Regions from separate parts of the Devosia sp. 2618 genome, predicted to be linked through region 2. Evidence: predicted binding sites of a transcription regulator. Region 2 holds the regulator's gene; each other region holds the start of a gene.
The links. The regulator PhoB, encoded in region 2, activates phosphate uptake and scavenging genes when phosphate is short. The targets are predictions, from matches to a motif close to TGTCATNNANCTGTCAT.

Region 1 (7,728 bases), 230 kb from region 2:
GACGGCCATCGGCATCAAGGTCGGAAATCAGCTGCGGATAGTTGGCTGGGCCTTCAGCCAGTTCATAGAGCATCACGTGGCTGCCCACGCCGCCATCGGCGCGCAGGTCGACTTCATTGGCCGTTGCCAACAGATTGCGTGCTGGAATGGCAACCAGACCTTCAGGCGAAATGCCCGAAGGCAGCGACTGCACGAATTCTGGCTCAGCGCCGGTATCCTTGTAGACCGCGATCAACGACGAACGCTCTTCGGCCACGAAAATGTACTGCTGGCCGCCAAAGCTCGCGACTTCCAGACCTTCTGGCTCGACGCCCTTCTTGTTACGGTGGTCGGGATAGTGACCGAGCTGCGCCGCGTTGTAGTCAAGCGCATTGCCCGAGTCGAACAACACGGTGCCGTCACGATTGAAGATCGTGAAGCCGCGCGTGCCACCCTTCCAGTCGCCTTCATTGGCGATGACGAGGCGGTTGGCATCGAGCCACTTGATGGCGTCTGGCTCGCGCGGCACGTCGGCCTGCTTGCCGGTGAAACGCAGCGCGCCGTCCTTCTTGGTGTCGACATCGGCCAGCGACACCGTGCCGGCATCAAAACCACCCGTGACCGTACCGCTCTTGCCATCGATGATGGCGATGTAGTTGTTTTCCTGCAGCGTGACGGCGATCTCGTCATTCTCGTTGAAATCGACGAATTCCGGTTCCGGGTCCTCGGCACCAACCGATGCGAGACCGGTCAGTTCAACCGTCTTGAGCGACTTGGCGGCAACGTCAAAGATCACAACAAAACCGGCGGGCAGCTGTGGAATGCCGCCGTCGCCGAGTTCTTCGTCGCGCTCGTTTTCGATCGCGATAGCCACCAGCGTCCCAGCAGCATTGTGCGCCACCGAGTCAGGCTGGCCGCCCAGATCGTATTCGTCTTCGACCTTCTGCGTCGCAATATCGACCACAGACAGCTTGCCCGAAGGATTGGTAAAGTTCTCGGAGGTGTTGACGCCGACATAGGCCTTGTCGCCGATCACGGTGACCGAGGTCGGCTCGCCATCGAGCGACAGGAAACCCTTGGGCGCCGGTGCCTTGGCGTCGGTGATGTCGACAAAGCCGATGCCGCCAGCCGGGCTGTCCGAATAAATCAGGGTCATTCCGTCTTCGGTCGCGGTGATGATTTCCGAAGAGGTGGCCTCAGCCTCGGGGCTGTTCAGCGCGACAGGAAAGCTGGCAATGCGGTTGAAGTGTTCTGCGGCATTGGCCGAAACAGTTGTGGCCAGCAGCGCGGCGGTCAGCGCGGTCAGAAGTTTTGTCGTGTTCATGAAGGAAGCCCCGTGGGAAATCGTGCATTTCCGTAGGGCTGCCGCACAACAGTCCCATGACGCAGATATGACGGATCGGTGACAGCGCGGCGTTCTATACACCGCGCGGCCCAATGCCTATATTGCCGATGAGAACAAAATAAGATTCGTCAATGCCCGCGCAGAGCGTCCCTGCCCCGGATGCCGCGATGGAAAGGCCTTTTATGTCCGGTGAACCCCACCCACTCGACCGCCCGACTGCGGGCGCCATTACCGGCCAGTTCAAGCGCAACCAGACGCCTGACTATCTGAGCGGCCTCAATGAAGAACAGCGCGATGCGGTCGTCAGCATCGATGGCCCGCTGCTGGTGCTCGCGGGCGCCGGCACAGGCAAGACGCGTGTGCTGACCACCCGCATTGCCCACATTATCAATACCAACCGCGCCTGGCCCTCCCAGATCCTGTCGGTGACCTTTACCAACAAGGCCGCGCGGGAAATGAAGGAGCGTATCGAAAAGCTGGTGCCGCGCCTTGAGGCAATGCCGTGGATGGGCACTTTCCACTCGATCGGCGCTCGCATCCTGCGTCAACACGCCGAGCTGGTGGGGCTGACCAGCTCTTTCACCATCCTCGATACCGACGATCAGATCCGCCTGATCAAGCAATTGCTCGCGGCCGACAATATCGACGAGAAGCGTTGGCCCGCCAAGCTCTTCGCCAACATGATGGACGGCTGGAAGAACAAGGGCCTGCTGCCCAAGGACGTGTCGCCCGCCGATAGCGGCAGCTATGCCAATGGTCGCGGCTCCAAGCTTTACGCAGACTATCAGGCTCGCCTCAAATCGCTGAACGCCGCCGATTTCGGCGACCTGCTGCTCGAATGCATCCGGCTGTTCAAGGAAAACCCGGACGTGCTGGCCGAATTCCACCGCAAGTTCAAATACATGCTGGTGGACGAGTATCAGGACAGCAACGTCGCTCAATATCTGTGGCTGCGCCTGCTAGCGCAGGGCAAGCCCGCCAGCGAAGCCAATATCTGCGTCGTGGGTGACGACGATCAGTCGATCTATGGCTGGCGCGGCGCCGAGGTCGACAACATCCTGCGCTTCGAAAAGGACTTTCCGGGCGCAAAGGTGATCAAGCTCGAGCGCAATTACCGCTCGACTTCCAACATCCTCAAGGCCGCCTCCAACATCATCGCCTTCAACGAAAGCCGCCTCGGCAAGACGCTGCAGACCGATGTCGGCGAAACGGGCGAACTGGTCTCTGTCACCCAGCTATGGGACAGCGAAGAAGAAGCGCGCACCGTCGGCGACGAGATCGAGCAATATCAGCGCGACGGCGACAGCCTCAACTCAATGGCAATCCTGGTCCGCGCCTCGTTCCAAATGCGCGAATTCGAAGAGCGGTTCATCACCCTCGGCCTTAACTACCGCGTCATCGGTGGCCCGCGCTTTTACGAGCGCAAGGAAATCCGCGACGCTCTGGCCTATCTCCGCCTCGTGGCCCAGCCTGCTGACGACCTGGCTTTCGAGCGCATTATCAATGTGCCCAAGCGCGGCATTGGCGACGCCACGGTCAAAATGCTGATGGAAACGGCGCGGGACCAGAACATGCCCCTGCTGGCCGCGACACGCCTGCTGCTTGAAACCGAAGAACTCAAGCCCAAGCAGCGCACGACTTTGGGCAGCCTTGTCGGCCAGTTCGAAGACTGGGCGTTCCGCTCCGCCTCAATGAAGCCATTCGAACTCGTCGAGCAGATCCTCGAAGAGAGCGGCTATACCGACATGCTCAGCGCCGACAAATCGGTGGAATCGGAAGGTCGCAAGGAAAACCTCAAGGAACTCAGCCGCGCCATGGGGGATTTCGACACCCTCGGCGGCTTCCTCGAACACATCTCGCTCGTCATGGACCGCGATAGCGCCGATGCAGCTGATGCTGTCACCATCATGACCCTGCACGGCGCCAAGGGACTGGAGTTCAACACCGTCTTCCTGCCCGGTTGGGAAGAAGGCACTTTCCCCAGCCAGCGTTCGATGGATGAAAGCGGCCGCGCCGGCCTCGAAGAAGAGCGCCGCCTCGCCTATGTCGGCATCACCCGTGGCCGCAAGCGCGTTCGCATTTCCGCCGCGCAGAACCGCCGCATCCACGGCCTCTGGCAGTCAGCCATTCCATCGCGGTTTCTCGATGAACTCCCCGCCGATGCCGTCGAGGTCAAGGACACTGGCTCATCCTATGGCGGTTACGGCTATGGCGGCGGCGCCACCAGTCGCTTCAACAAAGCCGACCCATTCGAGAGCGTTTACGAAACGCCCGGCTGGCAGCGCGCCCGCGCCCAGCAGGCCAGCCGCAAGGGTGGCGGCCCGCTGACCATCGACGGCGACCTGGTGGCGCGCTCGGTGGACCTCGGCAACGACAAATCCGCCTTCGGCATGGGCGAACGCGTCTTCCACCTCAAATTCGGCTACGGCGCCATTACCGATATCGAAGGCAACAAACTGACCATAGACTTCGAAAAAGCCGGCCGCAAAAAGGTTCTCGAAAGCTTCATCAAGAAGGCCTGATCGCTCCATGGCTGTGCCGCAGAACAAGGCCGAACTACTCACGGCCATCGACACCACCTATGCCAAGCTGGCCAAGGAGCTGGCCAGTATTCCCGAGGATCGCGCGAGCGAACAGACCCTCGATGGGCATATGCAAAACACGCAAATGAGCGTGCGCGACCTTGTCGCCTATCTCATCGGCTGGAACGAGTTGGTGCTGAAGTGGCACGCCCGCCAGCGTGATGGGCTGGTTGTCGATTTCCCCGAAACGGGCTTCAAATGGAACCAGCTCGGCCAACTGGCGCAAAAGTTCTACGCCGATTACGCCGACCTGACCCTGCCAGAACTGCTGCAACGTTTCGCCGACGCCAAGGCCGGCATCGTGGCCCTCATCGAAAGCCATGATGACGTCGAACTCTACGGCGCGCCCTGGTACGAAAAGTACACCATGGGCCGCATGATCCAGTTCAACACCTCATCGCCCTATTCCAATGCATTGGCGCGCCTACGCAAATGGAAAAAGGCGCAGGGGCTGCGCTGATTGCCGACCACTGATTTCCCCAATGCCTCCCTGCTGCGAGGATAAGTCAGATTGACGGCGCGGAGCTCTTGGCGCAACTAGGCGGCAAACCTGAGGTATGCCCATGTCCGTCGATCAGCTGTCTGCCCCGCTCACCAAGGAACAGGCCTATGCCCTGGTCGATGCCGTCATGGAGCGTGACGATCTGGCGCTGACCGCCTCGGCGCATGAGAACGAAGAAACCGGCGAATGGTTCTTTGAAGCGACCTGCGAAAGCCCGCCGGACGTTGAGGCATTTGCCGAACTGGCGCGCCAAACTCTTGGCGGCGTCGTCGACTTCTCCGTCGCGCCAATTGATCCCGAAATCAACTGGGTCGCCAAGTCGCTGGAAGGCCTTGCACCGGTCATCGCCGGCGGTTTCTACGTCTATGGCAGCCACGACGAAAATTCGCCTATCCCCGAAGGCCTGACACCGATGCGCATCGACGCCGCGCAGGCCTTTGGCACCGGCCACCACGAAACCACTACAGGTTGCCTCGAAGCGATAGACGCATTGCTCAAGGTCAAGCAGCCAACGGCGATGATCGACGTCGGCACCGGCACCGGCGTTCTGGCCATCGCCATCGCCAAGCGCATCCCCGGCAAGGTGCTGGCCACCGATATCGACCCTATCGCTGTCGTCACGACGATTGAAAATGCCGAACAGAACGGCGTTGCCGACCAGATCGGCGCCCTAGAAGCCACAGGCCTCGACCACCCCGATATCGTCGCGCGTGGCCCCTATGATCTGCTCGTTGCCAATATTCTGGCCGGCCCACTGACCGAACTCGCGCCCGGCATGGCCAACATCGCCCAGCCCGGCGCCACGATCATCCTGTCAGGCATTCTCAACACCCAGGCCGACGGCGTCATCGGTGCCTATCAGGCTGCGGGCCTGACGCTGGTCGATCACCTCAAGCGTAAAGACTGGACCACCCTGGTTCTCGAAAAGCGCTAAGCCATCACCTGAGTCTCACCCCATCGTCCCCTCGCCCCTCAGGGGAGAGGGCAGCGAAGCCGGGAGCGTAGCGACCTGGCGAAGCTAGGGTGAGGGGTGCGATCTCGCAGTGAAAAATATAAGGCAGCTTGGCACTGCCATGCTGCAAAGGGAGTGGATGCAGAACCACTTCACCCCTCACCCGGCGCTGCGCGCCGACCTCTTCCCCTGAGGGGCGAGGTGATAGCCGCACCGAGCGTTCTTCTAAACACCCCAGAAAAGCAAAATCCCCGAAGCATGCTCCGGGGATCGTCAGATCGTCAGCAGTAAACTGCAGCGGCCTTACGGGCGCTTTGTAAACGCGCCGATCAGCTGGTGCTGCATGCGATAGCTGACCTGGCGGCTCGATTCACGACCACGGGCGTCGATGACGGAACCCAGGGCCTTGCGGAAATCGTTTTTGCTCTCAGTCATTTCATTCTCCATGCACGTTTGACGACGGTCTATTGCCCCCGTCACGCTCTATGTAGTCTTGCCTGACAAGTTTGGTTAGGCCTGATTGGTCAACCCAGCCCTGCAAGACTCGCAAGCCCCGTTACCGCTTCGTTAATTTGCTATCGGCCTTGCCATAGCTGCGCTCGAAGCGTTCGACATAGCGCTTGGCTTCACGTTCGCGGCCGGCAACCAGAGCGTCAAAAGCCCGTACGATGAAATTCTTGTCCTGTGCCATTTTCGCTCTCCTTGATTACGCAGCTAAGTTAGGGTGTTAGCGGCGATTTGCTATGCCCGGCACAGCACGCCAGCCATGACCACAGCGCACCTCAGCGTCAGGATTGCTTCGATGACCGCCCAAAATTTCCCCGCCACCGTGTTCCAGAGCTTTGAGGACAAGGCCGACAAAAAGAACGTCGCGCCGCGTCTGGCCGCCTTGCGCGGTGCCATGGCCAAGGCTGGTGTCGATGGATTCCTCATTCCGCGCGCCGACGCGCATCGCGGCGAATCGGTGCCCGAAAGCGAAGCTCGGCTGGCCTATGTCACCGGCTTTACCGGCTCGGCCGGGCTGGCGCTGATCGGCACCGACAAAGCCGGCCTGTTCGTCGATAGCCGCTACACGCTGCAGGCTCCCGCACAGACCGATACCAACCTGATCACCGTCATCGAAACCGATCGCGGCGGCCTTAATGCCGAATCCAAGTCGCTCATCCGCGAAGGCGGCACCGTGGCCTACGACCCATGGCTGCACACGCCCGGCGAAATCCGCGACACGGCAAAGCTGCTCGATGGTCACGCCTCCTTGGTCGCCAGCCCCAATCTCGTCGACAGCGTCTGGGCTGACCGACCGGGCGCACCCGTCTCGACAATCGAATTCCTCGGCCACAATCGCGCCGGGCGCACGGCCAACGAAAAGATCGCCGAAATTCAGGCCGCACTCATCGCAGACCACGCCGACGCGACGGTGCTCACCCTGCCCGAATCCATCTGCTGGCTGCTCAATATGCGCGGTCGCGACGTGCCCAACACGCCCTTCGTCCTCGGCTTTGCCATTGTGCCCGCCACCGGCGCGCCGACGCTCTATCTCGAGCCGGCCAAGATCACCGAGGAGCTGACCAAGGCACTCGATGGCGTCGCCAGGATCGATGCCAGCATCAACCTCGCCGATGCGCTCGTCGCCTTGGGCAAAGCCGCCAAGGTCGTCTGGATCGACCCCGCAACCGCCCCGGAAGCCGTCGCTGTATCCCTGAAAGATGCAGGCGCAACGCTGATCGAAAAGCGCGATCCGGTCCTCTTGCCCAAGTCGCGCAAGAACGCCGCCGAACTGGCCGGCATGCGAGAGGCGCATCATCTCGATGGCGTGGCGCTGGCCAAATTCCTCGCCTGGTTCGATGCCGAAGCGCCAAAGGGCGAACTCACCGAAATCGCCATCGTCACGGCGCTCGAAGCCTTCCGTCGCGAAGAGGAAACCTGTGTCGACGCCAGCTTCGATACTATTTCTGGCGCGGGCGCCAACGGCGCCATCGTCCACTACCGCGTCACCGAAAAGACCGACCGCACCCTGCACTCCGGCGACATCATGCTGGTCGATAGCGGCGCGCAATATCTGTCTGGCACCACCGACATCACGCGCACAATCTCGACTGGCTCCTCAACGCCAGAGCAGCGCGACCGCTACACCCGCGTGCTCAAAGGCATGATCGCCATTTCCACGGCTATCTTCCCCAAAGGCACCACCGGGGGGCAGATCGACATTCTGGCGCGCCAGTTCCTCTGGCAGGACGGCGTCACCTACAACCATGGCACCGGCCACGGCGTCGGCGCCTATCTGGGCGTGCACGAAGGCCCGGTCGGCATCGCCTCGCGCTACACAGCCCCTTTCGAGGTCGGTAACGTCATCTCCAATGAGCCCGGT
Region 2 (7,728 bases):
AAACCTCCATCGGCATACCGGTAGTAGATGGCGTTCCGGTGTTTGGCACCTGGCAGGGTATTTATCTTTTCGAGCACCGCCACCGGCCACATCGCCGGGAAGTGGTGCTGCATCTTATTGGAGATCGTTGATGGATTGGACGACGCTGATCGGCTACTGGCCGTTTGTCGTAGGCCTGATGGTGACTGGCGTTGTGTCGGGGATTGCGGCCGGCTTGCTGGGGATCGGTGGCGGGGCGATCATCGTGCCGGCGCTCAGCACGGCGCTGCTGTTTTTGGGCTATGATTCCGACGTGGTGCAGCATGTGGCCGTCGGCACGTCGCTGGCGATCATCATCCCCACCGGCATCATGAGCGCGCGGGCGCATTACAAGCGCGGGGCGCTTGATCTCAATGTACTGAAACTTTGGACGCCGTTCATCGTGGCCGGAACGTTCATCGGTGGCTTAATGGCCGGCATGTTCTCGGGCGACGTGCTGCGCATTGTCTTTGCGGTGATGGCCTTTGTCATTGCGGCCAATATCATCTTTGCCTTCCAGACCAAGTTGATGGGGCACCTCAAGGGATCGTCGCTGACGCACCGGATTTCGGCGTTCATCGTCGGCTATCTGTCGTCGCTGATGGGGATTGGCGGTGGGTCTCTGACCGTGCCGACGCTGGTGGCGTTCGGGGCGACGATGCACGCGGCGGTCGGAACGTCGGCGGCAATCGGTGTCGCCATCGCGGTTTCGGGAACACTGGGCTTTATCATTTCTGGCTGGGGTTCTGCCGGCTTGCCGCCGCTCAGCCTCGGTTACATCAACCTTGTCGCGCTCGTGCTGGTGGCGGTGCTGGCGGCGGTGTTTGCGCCGGTGGGCGCTGCGCTGGCGCATCGGTTGGACCAGAAGACGCTCAAATATGTGTTTGCGGCGTTCCTCGTCGTGGTCGGGCTCAACATGCTGTGGAACGTGATCAGCGGCTAAGCTGCCGACAAACAAAAATCCCCGCTTGCGCGGGGGTTTTCGTCAATAAGGTTGGTGGAGACGGATTGACTACGGAGGACCGTCTCCACCGCCCAAGCCCCCGAAAGGGGATGGGGATTATTTGCTCGCGGTATCGAGTTCCCAGCTGACAGTCACGTTGATCGCGAAGGTGAGTTCGCCGGCTTCAACTGGAACTGCAGCGCTCATCGCGGTGTCTGCTCGCGCATACATGGCGGTTGGAGCGGGACCATTAAAGGTCTGGCCTTCAGAAATCGACTCGATTTCGTCAAGCTTTCCACCGGCAGCTGTTGCATAGAGCTCAGCCTTGGAGCGTGCGTCGGCGAAAGCGGCCTTGCGCGCGTCGTTGTAAAGCTGGGACGGATCGGCAACCGAGAAGGTGACGCCATTGATGGTGTTGGCGCCGACAGTCACCGACTTGTCGAGGATGGTGCCGAGGTTCTTGATGTCACGGACGATGACGGTGACGGTGTTGCTGACCTGGTAGCCCTGGATGCGGGGTGGGAGGCTGTAACCGTTTTCGTCACGCTCGTCGGAATAGACGTAGTTTGGATTGACCGAGAAGTTCGAGGTCTGGATATCGCGGGCTTCGATGCCGGCTGCCTTGAGGTCGGCGATGAGCTCGGCCATTGCAGCGGTGTTGCCGTCAAGCGCTTCGCGCGCCGTTGCGCCCTGGGTCGAAACACCAGAATTGATCTGCGCCATGTCAGGGGATGCCGTGACTTCGCCGCGACCTTCGATGGTGATGCTGCCAGCAAGAGCAGGCAGAGACAGGCCAGCGAGGAGAGCGAAAGGAACGACAAAAGCGAGGCGACGCATGGGAAACACTCCATAAGTTGTAGAGGGGACTACTCCCCATCCATTGCGTCAGTATTACGGCGCAGATGAATGGAACTTGAACGAGCTGTGAACATCCATTCATCTTTAAAAGTGTGACTTTTGGAGGGTTGCGCCGAACACAATCGGTGGAGTACTCACAACTAACATTTTAGGGGACGGACATGGACAGCAGGCATTATCCCGAAGGCGTATTGGTTGGTCGGGCTCTTGTGCCGGGCCATGCGCATCCGCGCGTGGTGACTGTGCGCGACGGGAACCTGGTCGACATCACCGCCAAGGGGTTTGCAACTGTCCGCGACATCGCCGAAAACGGCAATGCGGCTGACTACGTGCGCAATGCTGCGGGCTCGGTGGTGGGCAATGCCGATGCCGTGCTGGCCAACTCGGCGTCGACCACTCCGGACGCGACTATCGCGACGCTTTTGTCGCCAATCGACCTACAGGCAATCAAGGCGTCGGGCGTCACTTTCGTCGTTTCGCTGCTTGAGAGAGTAATCGAAGAACAGGCCCGCGGGGATAAGTCTCGTGCGGACGCGCTGCGCGGCGAGATTTTGGGTCTGATCGGCACCGATCTCAGCGAACTGGTTCCTGGCTCCGAGACGGCGATGAAGGTCAAGGCAGCGCTGATCGCAAAGAATGTGTGGAGCCAGTATCTCGAAGTGGGGATCGGGCCGGACGCAGAGATTTTCACCAAAGGTCAGCCGATGAGCTCGGTGGGCTATGGCGCCGAAGTTGGCCTGCATCCGATTTCGAGCTGGAACAATCCCGAGCCGGAAGTGGCGCTGCTGGTGACCAGCAAGGGCGAGATCATCGGCGCGACGCTGGGCAATGACGTCAACCTGCGCGACGTTGAAGGCCGTTCGGCCCTGCTGCTGGGCAAGGCCAAGGACAACAATGCCTCGGCATCGCTTGGTCCATTCGTGCGGTTGTTCGATGGTGAATTCACGCTTGAAACGGTCAAGAATTCCGAGATTTCGTTGCGCGTTGCGGGCGAGGATGGTTTCGTACTCGACGGTCATTCCTCGATGAACCAGATTTCGCGCACGCCGGAATCGCTGGTGGCTGCGACTATTGGAGGGCATCACCAATACCCCGATGGTCTGGTACTTTATCTCGGCACCATGTTTGCACCGGTGAAGGATCGTGATGGCGTGGGCAAGGGCTTTACGCACAAGCTGGGTGATGTGGTCTCGATATCGACATCTGAGCTGGGCACACTATCTAACACCGTGAACCTATCCACCAAATGTCCACCCTGGACCTATGGCTCCAGCCACCTGCTGCGTGACCTGGCCAAGGCCGAACTTCTTTAGATTATTGCTCCGAAAGGCATCCCAAATGGCTGAACTGCATAAGAACCTCATCGATGGGGAATGGGTGGGCTCGGACGGCGCTGAGAACATCAACCCATCCAATACGGCTGAAGTTGTGGGACTTTATGCCCGCGCGACGGCTGAAGAAACCAAGCAGGCTATTGCTGCTGCCAAGGCTGCGTTCCCAGCGTGGTCACGCTCCGGCATTCTTGAGCGTCATGCCATCCTCTCCAAGACGTCGCAGGAAATCCTGGCGCGCAAGGCTGAGCTTGGCGAGTTGCTGAGCCGCGAAGAGGGCAAGACGCTGCCAGAGGGCATCGGCGAAGTGACCCGCGCGGCGCAGATTTTCGACTTCTTTGCTGGCGAAGTGCTGCGCCTTGCGGGCGAAGTTCTGCCGTCGGTTCGTCCCGGTGTTGGCGTTGAGATTACCCGCGAGCCAATCGGCGTCATCGGCATCATTACGCCATGGAACTTCCCGATCGCGATCCCGACCTGGAAGATCGCTCCGGCGCTCGCCTACGGCAATACCGTGGTGATCAAGCCAGCTGATCTGGTACCGGGTTCGACCTGGGCGATCGTTGACATTCTTGTGCGCAACGGCCTGCCAAAGGGCGTGCTGAACCTGGTGATGGGCAAGGGTTCGGTCGTTGGCCAGACCATGCTCGACAGCAAGGACGTGACCGCCATCAGCTTCACCGGTTCGGTGGGTACGGGCAAGCGTGTTGCGGCCGCTTCGATTGAACACAACCGCAAGTTCCAGCTGGAAATGGGCGGCAAGAACCCGACCATCGTGCTCGATGACGCCGACCTCAAGGTTGCTGTCGAGAGCGTGGCGCAGTCGGCATTCTTCTCGACCGGCCAGCGTTGCACTGCTTCGTCGCGCGTGATCGTGACGGCTGGCATCCACGACAAGTTTGTCGAAGCGCTGGCTGAGCGGACGCGCAACCTGCGGGTTGGCGACGCGCTGGACAAGAACACTGAGATCGGCCCCGTGGTCGATCCAAGCCAGCTCAAGCAGGACACCGACTATATCGCTATCGGTAAGGCCGAAGGCGCAAAGCTGGTTGCCGGTGGCGAGCTGGTGAAGGCCGCGACTGAAGGGTATTTCCTGCAGCCAACACTGTTTACCGAAGCGACCAACGACATGCGCATCAGCCGCGAAGAGATCTTCGGGCCGGTGGCATCGGTCATTCGCGTCAAGGATTACGAAGAAGCGCTGGCCATGTCGAACGACACCGAATTTGGTCTGTCGGCCGGTATCGTCACCACCTCGCTCAAGTATGCGACGCACTTCAAGCGCAATGCCGAGGCTGGCATGGTGATGGTCAACGTGCCGACCGCCGGTGTGGATTTCCACGTGCCGTTTGGTGGTCGCAAGGGGTCGAGCTATGGCCCACGCGAGCAGGGCAAGTATGCAGCCGAGTTCTTCACCGTGGTGAAGACGGCTTACACCGCAGCTGGCTAAGCAGCGCGTTATCACAGTGTAACAAACGGGGCCTTCGGGCCCCGTTTTCGTTAACACATTGTTACCCCCGACGCTGTGTCAGGAACACTCCGGTGACAATCAGCGCGACACCAAGTGCGCTGGCCCAAAGGGTTAGCGGGGCACTGCGGACGATATCGAGAACAACGCCGGAGACCATCTGGCCGCCGATGACCATCAGGGCCGTGTTGACGGCGCCGATGCGGGCGATGAGCCATGAGCCCGAGGCAACAAAGATCACGCCGACCGGGCCTCCGAGAAAGGCCCACCACGGCGTTTCGGCGGCGCCGGGGGTGATGAGCCCACCCACGACCAGACCGATCACCGTGAGCAGCGCGAAGCCGACGATGTGGTTCCACAAGGACGCAACAAGCGGGCTGGTGGAGAGGGCAAGCCGACCATTGAGCTGACGGCTGAGGCCGACCAGAATACCGGCGAGAACGGCATAGAGGATAAAAATGGTCATGCCGCGCCACCCAGGCCAAAGAGGATGATCAGCAGGCTACCCGAGGCGATCAGCACGACGGCAGCGAGCTGGCGGAGGCCAAGGCGGCGTTTGGGCAGGCCGAAAAAGCCCCATTGATCGGCGGCGAGGCCGAAGACGACTTGCCCGGCAAGACCCAGCGCCAGCGTTCCGGCGAGGGCGAGTGGTGTGTTGACGGTTGTGGAGGTCAGGATGACGGTGAGGGCGCCCGATGCGCCGCCGAGATAAGCCCACAGAGGCGCTTTGGAGCGTTCCGTTGTTTGCGGCGTGCGGCGCGGCCAGAGGATGGCAAGAAAGATCAGTGCCGCCACGGTGCCGGTGCCATGGGCGAGCCAGGACGAAAACAGGGCGCCGCCATGCTTGCCGGCTTCGCCATTGAACAGAACCATCAGGGTCAGAAGGCCGCCGCTGGCGAAGGCCGCGAGCAGATAGAGCGGGTTATTTTTGTGGGGGACGGCTGGGGGCATGGATCGACTCGAACGGGGAGACCCCGATGCTAGCATGAGGGGCGTTGGCTGGGCGATGGAGGGCAGGGCGCTGACCAGAAACGAAAATCCCCGCTTTCGCGGGGATTTTGTGGGGGGCGTGTTTTGGGCTCAAGCCAGTTGGGCGAAGCGTTCGTCGAAGGCGTAGCCGGCGCCGCGGACGGTGCGGATCGGATCGCTTTCGCGGCCACGATTGATGGCACGGCGGAGGCGGCCGATATGCACGTCGACGGTGCGCTCATCGACATAGACGTCATTGCCCCAGACGCCATCGAGCAGCTGCTCGCGCGAATAGACGCGGCCTGGGTGGCGCATCAGATATTCGAGCAGGCGGTATTCGGTGGGGCCGAGATGGACATCGCGGGCGGCGCGGCGAACGCGGTGGGTGGTGCGATCGAGTTCGAGATCACCGACCTTGAGGGCGGCGGTGACGAGGTTTGGATTGGCGCGGCGCAGCAAGGCGTGGATGCGGGCGACCAGTTCAGGCACCGAGAAGGGCTTGACCACATAGTCGTCGGCGCCGGTGGCGAGGCCACGCACGCGTTCTTCTTCCTCACCGCGAGCGGTCAGCATGATGATCGGTACGCGGGCGGTTTCTTCGCGGGCGCGGAGGCGACGGCAGAGCTCAATGCCGGAAATTTCAGGCAGCATCCAGTCGAGCAGGATCAGGTCGGGCAGCTTGTCCTGAATGGCGTGCTGGGCTTCGTCGCCGGTTTCAGCGGTGACGACGCGGAAACCCTCGGCTTCGAGGTTGTAGCGGAGCAGGATGGCGATATCGCCTTCGTCTTCGACCACAAGGATAGTGGCGGGCATGGGGTGGCTCCCGTTGGGGCTGCCTGGTTTGGGCGCCGGAGTTTCAAGACCTCATGGTGAGCTTGGCGAACCACGAGGTCTAGCGAGTGGAGGCTGGTGTGCGACGACCTCGTGGTTCGACAAGCTCACCATGAGGTCTACTGGGGCGAGGGACTGGTATCTCAGGCCTTGATCTGGGTGCGCTGCAGGTCCTGGACGTCGCTGGTGAGCTGCTTGCCGGTCTGGAGGTAATAGGCGCGTTCGGCGATGTTGGTCGCGTGGTCGCCGATGCGCTCAAGGTTTTTGGCGCAAAACAGCAGATGCGTGCAGGGCGTGATGTTGCGCGGATCTTCCATCATGTAGGTGAGGAGTTCGCGGAACAGAGAGGTGTGCATGGCGTCGACTTCGTCGTCGCGGTTACACACTTCGATGGCGGCAGCTGCATCGCGGTTCGAGTAGGCGTCGAGCGCCTCCTTGATCTGGCGGAGCACCAGCGCCGTCATGTTCTTGACGCCGTTGTAAAAGGTTGGCTGCAGGCTCATGCCTTCGAGCTTGAGCGAGCGGCGGGCCAGCTGCTTGGCCATGTCGCCAACGCGTTCGAGATCGGCCGCGACGTGGATCGAGGTGATGATGGCGCGCAGGTCCGAAGCCATTGGCTGGCGACGGGCGATCATGGAAACGGCCATGTCGTCGATCTTGCGCTGCATGTCGTCGATATGCTGGTCGGCGATGATGGTGACGTCTGCCAGCTCGCGGTCGAGCTTGAGCAGGGCCTTGGTGCCGTTCTCGATGGCGACTTCGACCTGACCGCCCATTTCGGCGATCGACTGGGCGAGGGCGACAAGTTCATCGCTGTAGGCGGTGACGATATGGTCTTTGCCGATATTTGCCATTGCGTGGTCCTCTTGGTGTGCCTGGCCGCGCCGTTGAGGCGCAGGCCGGCGACCAGTGTTGCTGTAAGCGCTTCGGCCTTAGCCGATGCGGCCCATGATGTAGTCCTGGGTCTGCTTGTTGACCGGGTTGGTGAAGATGTCTTCGGTGACACCTTCCTCGACCAGATTGCCCAGGTGGAAGAATGCGGTCTTCTGCGAAACGCGCGCGGCCTGCTGCATCGAGTGGGTCACGATGACGATGGTGTAGTTCTCGCGCAGCTCGTCGATAAGCTCCTCGATGATTGCGGTCGCAATCGGGTCGAGAGCCGAGCAGGGCTCGTCCATCAGGATGACTTCAGGGCCGACCGCGATGGCGCGGGCAATGCACAGGCGCTGCTGCTGGCCACCGGAGAGACCGGTGCCGGGTTCGTTGAGGCGATCCTTCACCTCTTCGAACAGGCCTGCCTTGCGGAGCGAGGA
Region 3 (7,728 bases), 250 kb from region 2:
CACCCAGGCCCATCAGGGTCGAGGTCACGGGGAAGCCGGTCAGCGCAGCCAATTCACGCAGGTGCTCAGACGCTTCCGGCCCGGCATTGATCACGCCGCCGCCGGTGTAAAAGATCGGACGTTCAGCCTTGAGCATCAGATCGACAGCGGCTTCGATGGCAGCGGCATCGCCGTCCATCTGTGGGCGGTAGCTCTGGTGACGCAGGGTATCGAGGTCAGGCATGTAATATTCGCCGAGCGCGAACTGCACATCCTTTGGAATATCGATCACCACAGGGCCGGGACGGCCGGTCGTCGCGATGAGGAAGGCCTCATGCATGATGCGCGGCAGGTCTTCCACGCGCTTCACCAGATAATTGTACTTGGTGCAGCTACGCGTGATGCCGACAGTGTCGCATTCCTGGAACGCGTCCGAGCCAATCAGCGTCGTCGGCACCTGCGCGGTGATGCAGACCATGGGAATGGAATCCATCAGCGCATCGGTGAGGCCGGTCACCGCATTGGTTGCGCCGGGGCCGGAGGTCACGAGAACCACGCCGGGCTTGCCGGTCGAGCGCGCATAGCCTTCGGCCATGTGGGTTGCGCCCTGCTCATGCCGCACCAGAATGTGCTGCACCTTGTCCTGCTGGAACATCGCGTCATAGATCGGCAGCGCTGCGCCACCGGGATACCCGAAAATATGCTCGACGCCCTGATCGGTCAGCGCCTGTATCACCATTTCCGCGCCGGTCATCTTTTCGGCCATCGTGTAGTCCTTCCCTAAAGTCCAAATCTGGGAGCCCAATCTCGTAGCGTCGAAAACCGGGCAATAAAAAAGGCCCCGTTCGGGACCTTGTTTTCGGCGCACCAGCTATCGCGCGGGATTTTATCCCACGTTGCCGATGCGCCTGCGTACTACGAGAATGAGTGCCCGCACGGGACCTCTCCTTAAAATTGTGGTGGCATTGATAGGTTCATTCGCCCGAACGAGTCAAGACCTGCAGGCTACGAAGCGAAGCGCAGCAGGATTTGTGGGTGATCGTCACACACAAAAACAGGGCCCAGCCCGCCGGGAAACGAACCGAGAGGCAACTAATCAGCGGAAAACCCGCTAATTGGGCGCATGCGACCGCAAAACTTCTCGCCGTGGCGGCAGACAATGCTATTGCCCCGCCAAAGAGATTTTTGACGGTTTGATGACGCATGTCCCAGAGTGCCCTCGACAAAGACCTCAAGCGCGTATCCGGCCTCGAGCACGCCACCCATGATCTAGCGCGCTCGCTGGCAGCGCCCGGCATTGCGCTGGTGTTCCTGTTGGTGGCTGCGGTCTGGGCGAGTTTCGCCGTCGCCGACGGGCCGATGACCTACATCGTCGTCATCGCGGCGGTTATCGCCGGTTACATGGCACTCAATGTCGGCGCCAACGACGTTGCCAACAATATGGGCCCGGCTGTGGGTTCCAAGGCACTCACCATGGGTGGTGCGCTGATCATCGCCGCTATTTTTGAAGCTGCTGGCGCCATTCTGGCGGGTGGCGACGTGGTCAATACCGTTGCGCGCGATTTGCTCGTCGGCGACGCGATTGACAGCAATGCCTTCGTTTTGTTGATGATGGCGGCCCTCTTGGCGTCCGCCCTTTGGGTCAATCTAGCCACCTATATCGGCGCCCCTGTTTCAACCACCCACGCCGTTGTGGGTGGTGTTGTTGGCGCCGGTATCGCCGCGGCAGGTTTTGCCAGCGTTGCCTGGCCGATGATCGGTTCGATTGCCGCCAGCTGGGTCATCTCACCAGTGCTCGGCGCCGCTGCCGCCGCTGCCCTGCTCTCTTTCACCAAGCACACCATTACCGATCGCATCGACAAGGTTTCGGCGGCGCGCATCTGGGTACCCATTTTGGTTTCGGCCATGACAGGCATCTTCGCCATGTACATCGCGACCAAAGGCCTGAGCCGCATGTGGTCGCCGAGCCTTTTGACCGTGATCATCCTCGGCGTCGTCTTCGCCGCTCTGGGATGGATCGGCGCCATGCCACTGGTTCGCTTCCAGTCCATCGGCATGGAAAATCGCAACAAGCATGTCTCGACGCTGTTCCGCCTGCCGCTCGTCGTCGCTGCAGCGTTGCTCTCTTTTGCGCATGGCGCCAATGACGTTGCGAATGCCATCGGCCCGTTTGCAGCGATCGTCAGCACGCTGCAGTCCGGCCATATGGAAGCATCGGGTCTCACCCTGCCATTCTGGGTTCTGGCCATCGGTGGCGTCGGCATTTCGCTAGGCCTGGCGCTGTTCGGCCCCCGCCTGATCCGTACGGTCGGCGAACAGATTACCAAGCTCAACGAAGTGCGGGCCTATTGCGTGGCGCTGTCTGCGGCAGTGACGGTGCTGGTTGCTTCGGCACTGGGCCTGCCAGTGTCATCGACCCATATTGCCGTAGGCGCCATCTTTGGCGTTGGCTTCCTGCGTGAATTCTACTCGCGCCGCGATCTCGAATTTTCCGCCGTGCCCATTCACGCCAAGCACCTCGACCCCGCGACGCTAAACGCGACGCCCGAAGCTGCCCTGTCCAAGGAACGCAAGACCGATCGCCGCAAGCTGGTTCGCCGTCAGCACGTCACCAGCATTGCTGCGGCATGGGTGATCACCGTGCCAGCCTCAGCTCTGCTGGCAGCAGCGCTGTTCTGGGTCCTGAACCTGCTGATCAGCTTCTAGGATCAGCGGGTAGAGCACAGCTGCGTTCCGAGTTTTACCGCAATCCGCGACAGCGCGCCGTCATTGAGCAGACGGCGCGCTTCGGGCAAAACCGCCCAATGGCGCAGGCGCTGGTCCATTTCCTGCCAGACGTCGAGCTGGGTTTCGACCCGCAGCGGATAAAGATCGACATCAATCAGGCTTGAGCCGTCAGCGCTGGCGCCGGAGCGGTAGCTGCCGACTGGCTCGCTACTGATCTCACCGGTCACGCCAGCTTCCTCAAGAGCTTCCTGCGCCGCGCTTTCCCAGGCGGTCATGCCGATCTCGATGTCGCCCTTGGGGAAAATCCAGCGCCCGGTGCGCCGTGAAGTGATCAGCAGGAAAACGACCCGGCCATCGACAATCGAATAGGGTAGCGCGCCAGACTGGCGCAGCCCCGGCGTGGTTTCGACGCGTGGGCTCCAATTGCTCAAAAATTCGCGCAGCATGGGCCGGCCTCCGATGTCTTTGTCGGCGCACCTTCGCACAGGCATCGCGCCAGAGTCGACGCGACATCGGCGCTAGGGCTCAGATGCCAACAAAAAAGGGCCCGTAGGGCCCTCACAAATTCTCGAACTGCAATCAGCCCAGCAGTGTCAAATTGGTCGCCGAAACCTTCCCGTCACGGCCGGTTTCGAGCTCATAAGTCACCTTGTCGCCCTCATAGAGCGACTGCAGGCCAGAGCGCTGCACTGCAGAGATGTGCACAAATGCATCCTTCTCACCATTTTCTGGCGAGATGAAGCCGAAGCCCTTGGTCGTGTTGAAGAATTTTACAGTACCGGTGATGGTAGCCATGAACTTGATCCTCACAAGTGGTCGCCGCATGAACGGCTACGAGTTAAAAACGGGATAGGGACCCGGCCTAAACGATTCACCGATCAGGAGTAGCCAAATTTCCGGCGTGTGGCCGGCAGATCAGGTAGCGCGAGATAGTGTCGTCATACAAAAATATGGCGACACTTTTTTGGAAACTCAAGGCGAATCCTGCGCAAGAAATAGCACCCGATCCAGGAGGGACTCCGGACCGAGTGCCAAGCGCCGAATGGCGCGTGCAGCATGGGGCGATGCTGCAACTAGGTATTCATTAGCCGCGTGGGCAGGTATCGCGATACTGGCTGCCGTTTGGACGCTGGTAGATGCAGATGTTGTTGCTGTTTGGAACGCGACCGAGCACGTTACCAGCTGCTGCGCCAACGACGCCGCCCACACCCGCGCCAACTGCTGCGCCAACGATGTTACCGCTGGCGAGGCCACCGATAACTGCGCCGGTACCGGCGCCAACCACAGCACCCTGCTGGGTGGTGGTGCAAGCTGCGAGCGAAAGAGCAGTGGCGGCGATGATCAGAAACTTATGCATTGGATACCCTCCAGGAACTATCGTGCCTAAAATGCGCGCGGCGACAGTTTGGTTCCAGCGAAATTTTAACAAACTTGAAACTTTCAACCGTCGCGTGTGACGAAGGCCGCAACGATGATGGTGAGCCACCCGCCGATCATCCCGACACCACCGATCGGGGCCGCGCCGGGGAACGCGCCATGGCCAAGCCACTCCCTGATGCCAAGGTCGCCAGCAAAGACCAACGTACCGAGGGCAATGAGCCCGGCCGCAACCTGCAGCACGCGCCCGCGTCCTGCCAAGGCCAGCGCCAGCAGCACTGGGCCATGAGCCAGGCAGATCATCGCGATGGCCGACAGGTTGCGCGATTCACCGCTATGCGAACCCGCCGCAGCCGCCATCACGCCGACCGCACCGGCCAGGCCTGCCGCCGCCAAAGTCACCCGCCGCATCAAACCATTCTCAATTGCCATTGCATGACGCCCCGCCGTGCCGCCCTCTTCCGCTGATTGCCAGTTTCATCTAGAGCAGGTCTCGCGAGTAGGACATTTTGATATGAGCGAGCAAGTCACGGTTGCGGCCAACGCAGCCGATAGCGGCATTTCGACGTCGAGCGGCTGGGGCGCCGAATTGCGCGCCACCTTTGCGCTGGCCTGGCCCCTTGTCATCGCGCAGTTGGCGCAGAACGCCCTGCACACCACCGACGTCATCTTGCTCGGCTGGCTTGGCTCGAGCTATCTCGCTGCCGGCACGCTGGCGACGACATTCCTCATGCCATTCCTCGTCGGCGGCATTGGCATTGTCGGCGCGGTCGCGCCGCTCGTGGCGCAGGCGCGTGGCTCGCGCAATATCAAGGCGGTGCGGCGCATCGTGCGGCAGGGTTGCTGGGCCGCGATTGCACTCGCCATCGTGCTGGTGCCCATCGTTCTGCAGATCAAGCCGATCTACATTGCACTGGGCCAGGACCCGCAGGCCACCGATATGGCCGAACAGTTCATCCAGATCGCGGCATGGTCGCTGTTCCCGGCGCTTGGCATCATTGCGTTCCGCTCGCTGCTGTCTGCTTTCGACGCCACGCGGGTCATCCTTGTCATCACCGTGGCTGGCGTGGTGCTCAATGCCGCCCTCGCCTATGTGCTGATCTTTGGTCATTTCGGCTTTCCGCGCCTCGAACTGCGCGGCGCTGCTATCGCAACACTTGTGACTAACATTGCCATGCTGGTGATGATGGTCGCCTATGTGACGCGGCAACGGCGCTTCAAGCGCTTTAACGTGTTGATGCGCTTCTGGAAGCCCGACTGGCCGCGCTTCCGCGAAATCTTCCGCATCGGCACCCCAATCGGGCTGACCGTGGTAGCCGAGGTTGGGCTGTTCACCGCGGCAGCGCTGCTCATGGGCAGGCTGGGCACCGACGAGGTCGCCGCACACGCCATTGCACTGCAATGCGCCTCCATGGCCTTCATGGTGCCCCTGGGGCTGGGCATAGCGGCCACGGTGCGCGTCGGCATGGCCTATGGTCGTGGCGATATGGAAGCCGTCCGCAAGGCGGGCTGGACGGCGTTCGCGCTGGGCGCGGCGTTCATGACGCTGTCCTGCCTGCTGTTCCTGACGCTCGGTCCGGTTATCGTCACCTTCTTCCTTGATCCGCGTGTCCCGGAAAACGCCAACTCGCTGGCACTGGCCGCAAGCTTCCTGATCGTTGCAGGTGTGTTCCAACTGGTTGACGGTGCGCAGGTCGTGGCCGCCCACTCCCTGCGTGGACTGAGTGACACCAAGATCCCGATGTTTCTGGCGATCTTTGGCTATTGGGCCGTCGGCCTGCCCATCGCCTATGTGCTGGGTCTGGTCGTCGGCTGGCGCGGCGTGGGCATCTGGATAGGGCTGGCAGCGGGTCTCGCCTTCGTTGCCGTCGTGCTGGTCATCCGCTTCGCCATGCGCGAACGCCTCGGGCTGTTGCAGCCACGCAGTTAGGCCCCGGCGATTCCCCGCCGCGGCCAGTCGGCGAACCGGTTACGAAACCATGTCCGTTGACGCTTGGCATATTGATGGGTCGCGATGGTCGCGAGCGTAATCGCCTCGTCGCGGCCTTGCACCCCATCGAGCCAATCGCCGATCTCGCGCACGCCGATGGCCTTCATCACCGGCAGTGCCGGGTCAATGTCCAGCGCGCGCAAGGCCCGCACTTCATCGACTGCCCCACCGGAAAACATCTGCTCGAATCGCAGCGCGATCCGCGTGCGCAGCACAGCGCGATCGGGGTCCAGCACCATGCGGTCAATGTCGAACCCATCGAGCAACCCCGCCTGCGGACTGTCCTGAAAACTCGATAGCGTCCGCCCCGTGGCGCGCTTGACGGCCAGCGCCCGCGTCAACCGCTGTGGGTCAGCAACCTTGAGGCGCTCTGCCGTCACAGCATCTTCCTGACGCAACAAGGCCAGCCGCTGCGCGCCATCGAGGTCTTGAATCTCTTGTTGAACTTGAAGCGTCACTTCAGCGGGCACTTCGGGAATGTCGGCGAATCCATTGAGCAGGGAGTCGAAGTAGAGCCCTGTTCCGCCAACGAAAATCAGCGGCCGGGATGGATCGATGCTCTCCATCTCAGCGCGCACGGCCGACAGCCACTGCCCGGTCGAAAAGCGCACCGATGCCGGAACCGTGCCATAGAGCCGGTGATCCGCCAGCGAAGTCTCATCCTCGCTCGGGCGCGCCGTGACGACGCGCAGCGTGTCATAAATCTGCATGGCATCGGCATTGATGATAGTGCCGTCCTGCTGCTGGGCAAGAACAAGCGCCAGCGCCGACTTGCCGCTGGCAGTTGGACCCGCTATCAGGACGACGCGCCTGCGGCTTGTCACGCATTCCTCCTTTGAGAAGACCCCATGCCCGTTCTCTGCCTTATCGCCAATCCCACCGAATCCGAACTGGACCCCACGCTGGCGGAAGCCGTAGTGCGGCAAACCGGTGGCGAACTCAACTGGCTCAATCACTCCATTGCCTGCGAGATCATCGAACCGAAGTCAACCGAGGCGCTGCAAACAGCGCGGGAGATCATCGGATCGCGCCGCGTCGACGCGGCATTGGTGCCAACGGCAAACCGCCGCAAGCAGATCCTCGTCGCTGACATGGATTCCACCATGATCAACGAGGAATGCATCGACGAGCTGGCCGATGCTCTCGGCATCAAGGACAAGGTGGCCGAAATCACCGAACGCGCCATGCGCGGTGAACTCGATTTTGGCGAAGCCCTCGACACGCGCGTCGCCCTGCTCAAGGGGCTGGAACGCAAGGTCATCGAAGAAGTGCGCCGCGAAAACATCACGCTGGCCCCCGGCGGCCGCGCCCTGATCCAGACCATGAAGGAATATGGCGCCTACACTTCGCTGGTCTCGGGCGGCTTCACCTTCTTCGCGGACTATTTCGGCAAGCGTATCGGCTTCCACGAAGCCATCGCCAATGTGCTCGAATTTGACGGCGACCAGCTCACCGGCACCGTGACCAAGCCCATCGTCGACAAGAACACCAAGCGCGAGCGCCTGACTGCTCTGGCTGCCGAGCGCAATGTGCCGCTTAGTCAGACCATTGCCGTCGGTGATGGCGCCAACGACCTCGATATGATCCGCATCGCCGGCTTCGGCGTCGCGCTCCATGCCAAGCCAGCCGTTGCGGCTGAGGCAGGTATCCGGATC
Region 4 (7,728 bases), 1.7 Mb from region 2:
AAACAGCGATGCGGGACGATCATAGAGTTCGGTCGGCTTGCCGACCTGTTCGATATGGCCGCCATTCATCACCACCAGCCGGTCGGCCAGCGTCATGGCCTCAAGCTGATCGTGGGTGACGTAAACGCTGGTCGTGCCCAGCTCGCGCTGCAGGCGGCGGATTTCGATCCGCATCTGGCCGCGCAGCTTGGCGTCGAGGTTGGACAATGGCTCGTCGAACAGGAAGGCCTTGGGCTGGCGCACGATGGCCCGCCCCATGGCAACGCGCTGGCGCTGACCGCCAGAAAGCTGGCGTGGCCTGCGATCCAGAAAGTCGTGTATTTCCAGTGTCTTGGCTGCAGCATTGACCCGACGATCAATCTCGGCGCGCGGCGTACCACGGTTTTTCAGGCCATATTCAAGATTTCCGCGAACCGTCATATGCGGATAAAGCGCATAATTCTGGAACACCATGGCAATGTCGCGCTCGGCAGGCTCGCGCTTGTTGACCACCGTACCGCCGACGGAAATCGTGCCATCGCTGATGGTTTCGAGCCCGGCAATCATCCGCAGCAGGGTCGATTTCCCGCAGCCTGAGGGGCCCACCAGCACGACCATTTCGCCATCTTCGATAGCCAGATCGATGCCGTGGATCACCTGAGCCCCACCGGGATAAGTCTTTTTGACGCCGGTCAGATCAATGGCGGCCATGTTATTTCTCCGTTTCGACCAGGCCCTTGACGAACAGGCGCTGCATAAAGATGACGACGAGAACCGGGGGCAACATGGCCAGCACAACGGCGGCCATGACGAGGTTCCATTGCGGATCGGCGTCGGCATAGGCGGCCATGCGCTTGATACCCATGACGACCGTGTAAAACTTGCTGTCGGTGGTCACGAGCAAGGGCCACAAATACTGCATCCAGCCATAGATGAAGAGAATGACGAACAGCGCTGCCATGTTGGTTCGGCTCAGGGGCAACAGGATATCGCGGAAGAATTTGAGCGGCCCCGCCCCGTCGACGCGTGCGGCTTCCATCAGTTCATCCGGCACCGTCAAAAAGAACTGCCGGAACAAGAAAGTAGCTGTTGCCGAAGCGATCAGCGGGATGGTCAAACCGGCATAGGAATTGAGCATGCCGAGGTCGGCGACCACCTTGAAGGTCGGGATAATGCGCACTTCGACCGGCAGCATCAGCGTGATGAAAATCACCCAAAAAGCAGCCGTCCGCAGCGGAAAGCGGAAGTAGACGATCGCATAGGCCGAGGTGATCGAGATGGCGATCTTGGCCACGGCGATGACTACCGCCATGATCAGGGAATTGACCAGCATCAGGGTCAGCGGCGGCGCGCCGGAGGTCGACATGCCTTGGCTCAGCATCTGCCCATAGTTATCGAGCAGATGGGGGCCGGGCAGCAGCGGCACGACACCGCGCAGGAAGTCGCCGGGACCGTGGGTCGAGGCGATGACGGCGAGATAGACCGGGAAGGCCATCACGATGACGCCGATGATCAAAACGGCGTGGGTCAGGATGTTCAGCCAGGGACGATTTTCGACCATTTCGCGGCTCCTAGTATTGCACGCGCCGCTCGATGAAGCGGAACTGGACGATGGTGAGGACGATGACGATCAGCATCAGCAGCACAGATTGGGCGGCGGACGAACCGATATTGAGGCCGAGGAAACCGTCGGCATAAACCTTGTAAACCAAGATGTTAGTCGACTGCGCTGGCCCGCCGCCTGTGGTGCCGTCGATGACGCCGAAGGTATCGAACATGGCGTAGTTGATGTTGACGATCAGCAGGAAGAACGTCGTCGGCGACAGCAGCGGCACGACGATGGTCCAGAACCGCTTGAACGGCCCCGCCCCGTCAATGGCGGCAGCTTCCGACAGCGATGCTGGTACCGATTGCAGCCCGGCGACGAAGAACAGGAAATTGTAGGATATCTGCTTCCAGCTGGCGGCCAGCACAACCAGGATCATGGCCTGGTCCTGATTGACCCGATGGTTCCAGTCGACACCTAGCTGACCAAGCACGTAGCTCAGGATACCGATGGAGGGGTTGAACATGAACCACCACAGGATTCCCGCAACGACCGGCGCGACGGCATAAGGCCAGACCAGCAGCGTGGTATAGATGCGGCCCGAGCGCAGCAGGCGGTTGGTCGCGACGGCCAGCACCAGCGACACGCTCATGGCGATCACGGTGACCAGCACCGAAAAAATCAGCGTCCGCCACAGCGAGTTGAGATACATCGGGTCGGCCAGCAGCTTGGCGTAATTGTCGAACCAGATGAACGTCGTCTTGAACCCGAACGGGTCTTCACGCTCGAAGGATGATTTGGCGGCCTGCAGCGCCGGCCAGATGAAAAACACCAGCGTAATGGCCAGTTGCGGAGCCAGCAGCGCAAACGGCAGCCACCGGTTCGGAAAGATCGTACGTTTGGTCTGCATTGAGCATCCTTGGCGCGCTATGGCAGCGCGCGGACGAGACAAGGCCCGGAACGATGTTCCGGGCCTTGCAGTCTTGGCTTACTGATTGGCGGCTTCGAATTCGCGCAGGATGACATTGCCGCGCTGGACGGCTTCGTCGAGGGCCTGCTGGCCGGTCTTGGAACCGCCCAGAACTGCTTCGAATTCCTGGTCGATGACGTCACGCACCTGGGTCAGGTTACCAAAGCGGATGCCCTTGGAATTTTCCGAAGGCGTGCCGCGGGTGATCTGCTTGATGGCGATGTCGGAACCAGGATGCTCGGCATAGTAGCCCTGCTCTTCACCCAGCTCGAAAGCAGCATTGGTGATTGGCAGGTAGCCGGTGAACTGGTGCCAATCGGCCTGAACTTCAGGCTGGCTCAGGTAGGTGAAGAACTGGGCAGCGCCGGCATAGACGTCGTCCGACTTGCCGTTCAGCACCCACAGCGTTGCGCCGCCGATGATCGAGTTCTTTGGCTCGGCGATCACGTCTTCATAGTAAGGGAGCGGGGCAAAGCCGACTTCGAAGTCCTTGGAATTGGCGACAACGCCAGCGCGCGAGGCCGAGGAGTTCATGTAGATGGCGCATTCGCCCGAGTAGAACAGCGGAGGCGCGTCGTTGCCGCCCACTGGGCCGCCATACTTGAAGACGCCTTCCTTGCTCCACTTGGCCAGGTTGTCCCAATGACGGGCCTGGGTTTCGCCGTTGAAGGTGAATTCGGTGCCGAGGCCACCAAAGCCGTTCTGCAGCGTGCCATAAGGCAGGTCGTGGATGGCCGAGAGGTTTTCGGTCTGGATCCAGCTCACCCAACCGGTGGTGAAACCGCAGGTGGCAGCGCCCGATGCGACAATCTTCTTCGAGAACTCTTCGACTTCAGCCCAGGTCTTTGGCGCGACGTCGCGGTCGAGACCGGCTTTTTCGAAGGCGTCCTTGTTGTAGTACATGATTGGGGTGGACGAGTTGAATGGCAGCGACAGGATGTTACCTTCAGGGTCCGAATAGTAGCCGGTCACTGGCGCGAGGAAGCCGGCGGTGTCCCATGGCTGGTTGTTGTCTTCCATCAGCTTGTAGACGGGATAGACGGCGCCCTTTGCGGCCATCATGGTGCCGGTGCCGACTTCGAAAACCTGAACGATTGCAGGCTGTTCGTTAGCGCGGAAGGCAGCGATTGCGGCGGTCAGCGTCTCGGCATAGCTGCCCTTGTAGACCGGGGTCACGACATAGTCGGACTGGCTGGCGTTGAAATTGGCAGCAACTTCTTCGAGCTTGGTGCCCAGTTCGCCGCCCATGGCATGCCACCAGGTGACTTCGGTCTGGGCAAGGGCGACGCTCGAGGTCAGTGCGACGGTCAGGACGGCAAGTCCGGCGGCGAGTGGGTAGCGAACCATGGGTTCTCTCCTGCGTAACTGGAAGTATCGGCAGGAAGCCCCCTACCGGCCCACATCTTGCGAGCCCGGCGTGCCTAACAATGGCGATTAACAGTTGGGTGACAGCAAAACGATGGTTTGGTGACACTCCACAGGCCCGAGGCCGCGCGGGTTTGCCGCGACAGTCATGCAGCCGTCGCATGAAAATGGCTAAGGCAGGCGATCAAAATTTTGACCACCGCGCGCCAAGGGGACAGCATGGGAAATATCATCGGAACAGGGTTTAGCGTCGGCTCCGACGACGGCGAACTGTTTGGTCTGGAAGCAGAATTGCGGCAGATGGCCGAGCTTGGTGTCGACACGGTCGAACTGGGTCTGACCAGCATTGACCTGATCGCTGGCGGCCGGATTGTCGCTGAACGCCTCCAGCGGCTTGAGGCCATCACGCGGCAATTTGATTTCCGCTACACCGTTCATGGTCTAGTCTCGTCAAACTTCATGGACCCCGACACCGTCGCGTATCAGCTACAGGTCTCCAAGGCGCTGGCAGAGGTCAGCGACCGCCTTGGAGCACGCATTCTGGTTCAGCATGGCGGCCATCTGCGCGCCGATCAATGGCATCACCGCGCCGGTGCGGATGCGCTCGAACGCGAAAGCCTTACCGAACTGGCTGAATTTTGCCGCCCCTACGGCATCCGCGTGGCGCTCGAAAACATCTTCAGCACGGAAGCCGGGCAATATCGCCAGACGCCGGCTGAAGTCGCCGCAACCGTGTTGGCAGTCAACCATCCCAATCTGGTGGCACTGATCGATTTCAGCCACGCCTATATCGAATGCACGTATCGCGGGCTCGACTTCCGCCAGGAGATCGCGGCGATGGCGCCCGTCACCGGGCACCTGCATGTCCACGATAGTTTCGGGCGGCCGCAGGCGCACTACATCGCCTATCACCAGGCCGAAAACGTCGCGATGGGGATTGGCGATCTGCACCTGCCGCTGGGCTGGGGCGATATCGACTGGGACTGGATTTTTTCGGAACTGACATTCCTGCCCGACACAGTGCTGATGATGGAGATCAGCCAGCGTTATAGCAGCGAACAGCCGGGCTGCCTCAGCCGGGCGCGGCAATTGGCAGGGCTCTAAAGCCCTGCCACCTGGTCTTGTTTAGCTGGCCAGATAGCCGAACTGGGCCTTGTGCAGCACCGAATAGGCGCCGTCGCGGGCCAGTAGCACGTCATGTGTGCCCTCTTCGACAATACCGGTCTCGTCGATCACGACGATGCGGTCGGCATGCTGGATAGTGGCCAGACGGTGCGCGATCACCAGCGTGGTGCGGCCTTGCGAAAGCTCGGCCAGCGAGCGCTGGATGGCGACTTCAGTGGCCGTATCGAGCGCCGAGGTCGCCTCATCGAGAATGAGGATCGGCGGATTCTTGAGGAAGATACGGGCAATCGCCACGCGCTGCTTCTGGCCACCGGACAGCTTCACGCCGCGCTCGCCGACCATAGTGTCTAGGCCCTGCGGCAGGCGCTTGATCACCGTGTCGAACCGCGCGCGCTTGGCCGCATCCCAGATGGCTTCATCGCTAGCGCCCAACAAGCCATAGGCAATGTTCTCGCGAATGGTGCCGCCAAACAGGAACACGTCCTGCTGGACAATGCCGATCTGGTTGCGCAACGAGGCCTGCGTCATGTCGCGAATGTCGATGCCGTCGATGCTGATCGACCCGCTGTCGAGCTCATAAAAGCGCGGCAGCAGCGAGCACAGCGTGGTCTTGCCGGCGCCCGATGGCCCGACGATGGCCAGCGTTTCGCCCGCCGAAACGGTCAGGTTCAGCCCATTGAGCACCCGGCGTCCGCTTTCATAGGAGAAGGCAGCGTCCTTGAAGATGATGTCGCCACGCAGCTTGCCAACGACCTGAGCATTGGGGCGGTCGGCAATGTCGGGCTCGGTGTCGATCAGGTTGGTGAAGCGACGGAAGCCGGCAATACCCTTGGGATAGCTTTCCAGAACGCCAGTGATCTTGTCGATCGGGCGCAGGAAAACCTCGACCAGCAGCAGGAAGCTGACAAAGCCGCCATAGGTCATTTCGCCCTTGATGACGAACCAGGAGCCCGCCAGCATGACCATCAGCTGCACCATGCGGGTGCTGAGATAGGTGATGGTGATGCTCGCCGTCATCATGGCGTAGGCTTGGATCTTGGTCTTGCGATAGGCCTTGTTATTGCCCTCGAACAGGCCCGCTTCGTGGTTCTCGTTGGCGAACGCCTTGACCACGCGGATGCCGCCGATGGAGTCCTCGATGCGGGTGTTGAACTCGCCGACGCGGCCGAACAGTTCCTGCCAGTTCAGCGTCAGGCGCGAACCGTATTTGCTGACCAGCCAGGTCACGACGGGCACGATCACCACGGTCATCGACGCCAGATGCCAATTGGTGACGAACATCAGGATGAACGCGCCGACAAAGGTCATGATGGCGAGGAAAATGTCCTCTGGGCCGTGGTGGGCCACTTCGCCAACGTCTTCCAGATCCTTGGTGACGTGGGTCATCAAGTGACCGGTCTTGTTGTTGTCAAAGAAGCGGAAGCTCAGCTTTTGCAGGTGATCAAACACCTGACGGCGCATGTCGGTTTCGATCGAAACGCCCAGCACGTGGCCGAAATAGTTGACCACCGCCTGCAGCACGGCATTGACCGCATAGATCGCCAGCAGCACGGCGCCGGCAATGATGATGAAGCCGAATTCGGAGCGCGGCAGCAGGGAATCGATGAAATAGGCAACAGCCAGCGGGAACACAAGTTCCAGCAAGCCGGCAACAATGGCACAGCCGAAATCGAGGAAGAACAGCCCCTTGTAGGGGGCGTAATAGGAGAAGAAACGCTTGATCATGAGAGGCACTAACTAAGGTTTGGGTCGAGTATCAGCCGTGGCCGACCGGCAGCATGGAGCGCAGGTCAAACAGTGTGGCGTCCTCGTCTTTGACGGCATTTGCCGCGATTGACTGCTCAAGCGCAACTATGTCGAGAAGTTCATTGGGCTGCCATCCGCATGGGCAGCCCTGTGGGTCTATATGGGCGTCGGCCACTTCACGATAGATGGTTCCGAGCGCCGCCGCCATGCACTCGAGCGCTTCCAGGGGCGAGAGGCGCGACGTTGCCAGCGCGCCCGCATAGGAAGCCATCAAAGCCGCGCGCATAGCGGCAAAAGTGGCATCGGAATCGGTCGGCGACATCGTTCTCTCCTGAGCAGGGCGGGACAATGCGGGCCAGTTTATCCTGCGCCGCAATAAAAGCGGAGTAACACAGTCATGTTAATAAGCAAGAGTTTGGGCCAGCTTTTGCTGTGCGCGGGAGTGACTTCGGGTGGGCTAGTGCCCCTCGCCTGCGCTAGAACCGCGATATCGACAAAACGCGTCATGTCCACCAAGCTTTGCGGGCCGCGAAGCGTCCTACGGGCAAACAGTGACACCGAGGAGAAGCTCCCCATGCGCCTGAGCGCTATTGCCACCGTCCTGCTGCTTTCGACCAGTGGGGCCGCCTTTGCCCAAAATCTGGACGCTCTGACGCAAGCCCTCGACCATTTGCCCGAGTTCATCCTCACCAATCCGGACGACCCGATCCAGGCCAGGTTCGTCGACGTTTCGGCGCTGTTTGCTTTGCCGGGTCTCGCCGGAGAGGAAGCAAAACGCGAGAACCTGCTTCGACTGCAGGTGGGGAGCGGGCTCTATCCTGTCGACGCCCTTTTCAGAAACGAGCTCGCCGACTGGCAGGAGCGAGCTGGCATCTCGCTAAGCGAGGTTCAGTACTTCGTTGGTTTGGCCAGCCCACCAAACGTCATCGCGCTTTGGGGCATGGAAACTGACGCAGATGCGGCCACCTTTTTCGATACGCTCAAGCAGCATGACTTC

Region 1: a site for PhoB is predicted at 1,371-1,387, ahead of ABIE28_RS04405 (esterase-like activity of phytase family protein). Genes of this name have one in related genera too.
Region 3: a site for PhoB is predicted at 1,165-1,181, ahead of ABIE28_RS04520 (inorganic phosphate transporter). Genes of this name have one in related genera too.
Region 4: a site for PhoB is predicted at 3,930-3,946, ahead of ugpB (sn-glycerol-3-phosphate ABC transporter substrate-binding protein UgpB). Genes of this name have one in related genera too.

What each region holds. Positions count from the first base shown of each region.
Region 1 covers NZ_JBEPOO010000001.1:879,153-886,880, reverse strand. Annotated here, with positions in the region: gene ABIE28_RS04405 (esterase-like activity of phytase family protein) at 1-1,303, opposite strand, end outside; gene ABIE28_RS04400 (ATP-dependent helicase) at 1,507-3,846, shown strand; gene ABIE28_RS04395 (ClbS/DfsB family four-helix bundle protein) at 3,854-4,366, shown strand; gene ABIE28_RS04390 (50S ribosomal protein L11 methyltransferase) at 4,470-5,342, shown strand; gene ABIE28_RS04385 (hypothetical protein) at 5,664-5,795, opposite strand; gene ABIE28_RS04380 (hypothetical protein) at 5,917-6,051, opposite strand; gene ABIE28_RS04375 (aminopeptidase P family protein) at 6,163-7,728, shown strand, end outside.
Region 2 covers NZ_JBEPOO010000001.1:648,931-656,658, forward strand. Annotated here, with positions in the region: gene ABIE28_RS03070 (secondary thiamine-phosphate synthase enzyme YjbQ) at 1-131, shown strand, start outside; gene ABIE28_RS03075 (sulfite exporter TauE/SafE family protein) at 131-961, shown strand; gene ABIE28_RS03080 (SIMPL domain-containing protein) at 1,079-1,798, opposite strand; gene ABIE28_RS03085 (fumarylacetoacetate hydrolase family protein) at 1,981-3,132, shown strand; gene ABIE28_RS03090 (aldehyde dehydrogenase family protein) at 3,158-4,597, shown strand; gene ABIE28_RS03095 (DMT family transporter) at 4,659-5,081, opposite strand; gene ABIE28_RS03100 (DMT family transporter) at 5,078-5,566, opposite strand; gene phoB (phosphate regulon transcriptional regulator PhoB) at 5,696-6,397, opposite strand; gene phoU (phosphate signaling complex protein PhoU) at 6,559-7,269, opposite strand; gene pstB (phosphate ABC transporter ATP-binding protein PstB) at 7,348-7,728, opposite strand, start outside.
Region 3 covers NZ_JBEPOO010000001.1:900,879-908,606, reverse strand. Annotated here, with positions in the region: gene ABIE28_RS04525 (acetolactate synthase 3 large subunit) at 1-745, opposite strand, end outside; gene ABIE28_RS04520 (inorganic phosphate transporter) at 1,183-2,685, shown strand; gene ABIE28_RS04515 (NUDIX hydrolase) at 2,688-3,152, opposite strand; gene ABIE28_RS04510 (cold-shock protein) at 3,286-3,501, opposite strand; gene ABIE28_RS04505 (YMGG-like glycine zipper-containing protein) at 3,791-4,063, opposite strand; gene ABIE28_RS04500 (DUF423 domain-containing protein) at 4,147-4,515, opposite strand; gene ABIE28_RS04495 (MATE family efflux transporter) at 4,598-6,013, shown strand; gene miaA (tRNA (adenosine(37)-N6)-dimethylallyltransferase MiaA) at 6,010-6,897, opposite strand; gene serB (phosphoserine phosphatase SerB) at 6,922-7,728, shown strand, end outside.
Region 4 covers NZ_JBEPOO010000001.1:2,382,320-2,390,047, forward strand. Annotated here, with positions in the region: gene ABIE28_RS12020 (sn-glycerol-3-phosphate import ATP-binding protein UgpC) at 1-690, opposite strand, end outside; gene ugpE (sn-glycerol-3-phosphate ABC transporter permease UgpE) at 692-1,540, opposite strand; gene ugpA (sn-glycerol-3-phosphate ABC transporter permease UgpA) at 1,551-2,435, opposite strand; gene ugpB (sn-glycerol-3-phosphate ABC transporter substrate-binding protein UgpB) at 2,514-3,842, opposite strand; gene ABIE28_RS12040 (TIM barrel protein) at 4,080-4,964, shown strand; gene ABIE28_RS12045 (ABC transporter ATP-binding protein) at 4,986-6,710, opposite strand; gene ABIE28_RS12050 (hypothetical protein) at 6,742-7,053, opposite strand; gene ABIE28_RS12055 (hypothetical protein) at 7,306-7,728, shown strand, end outside.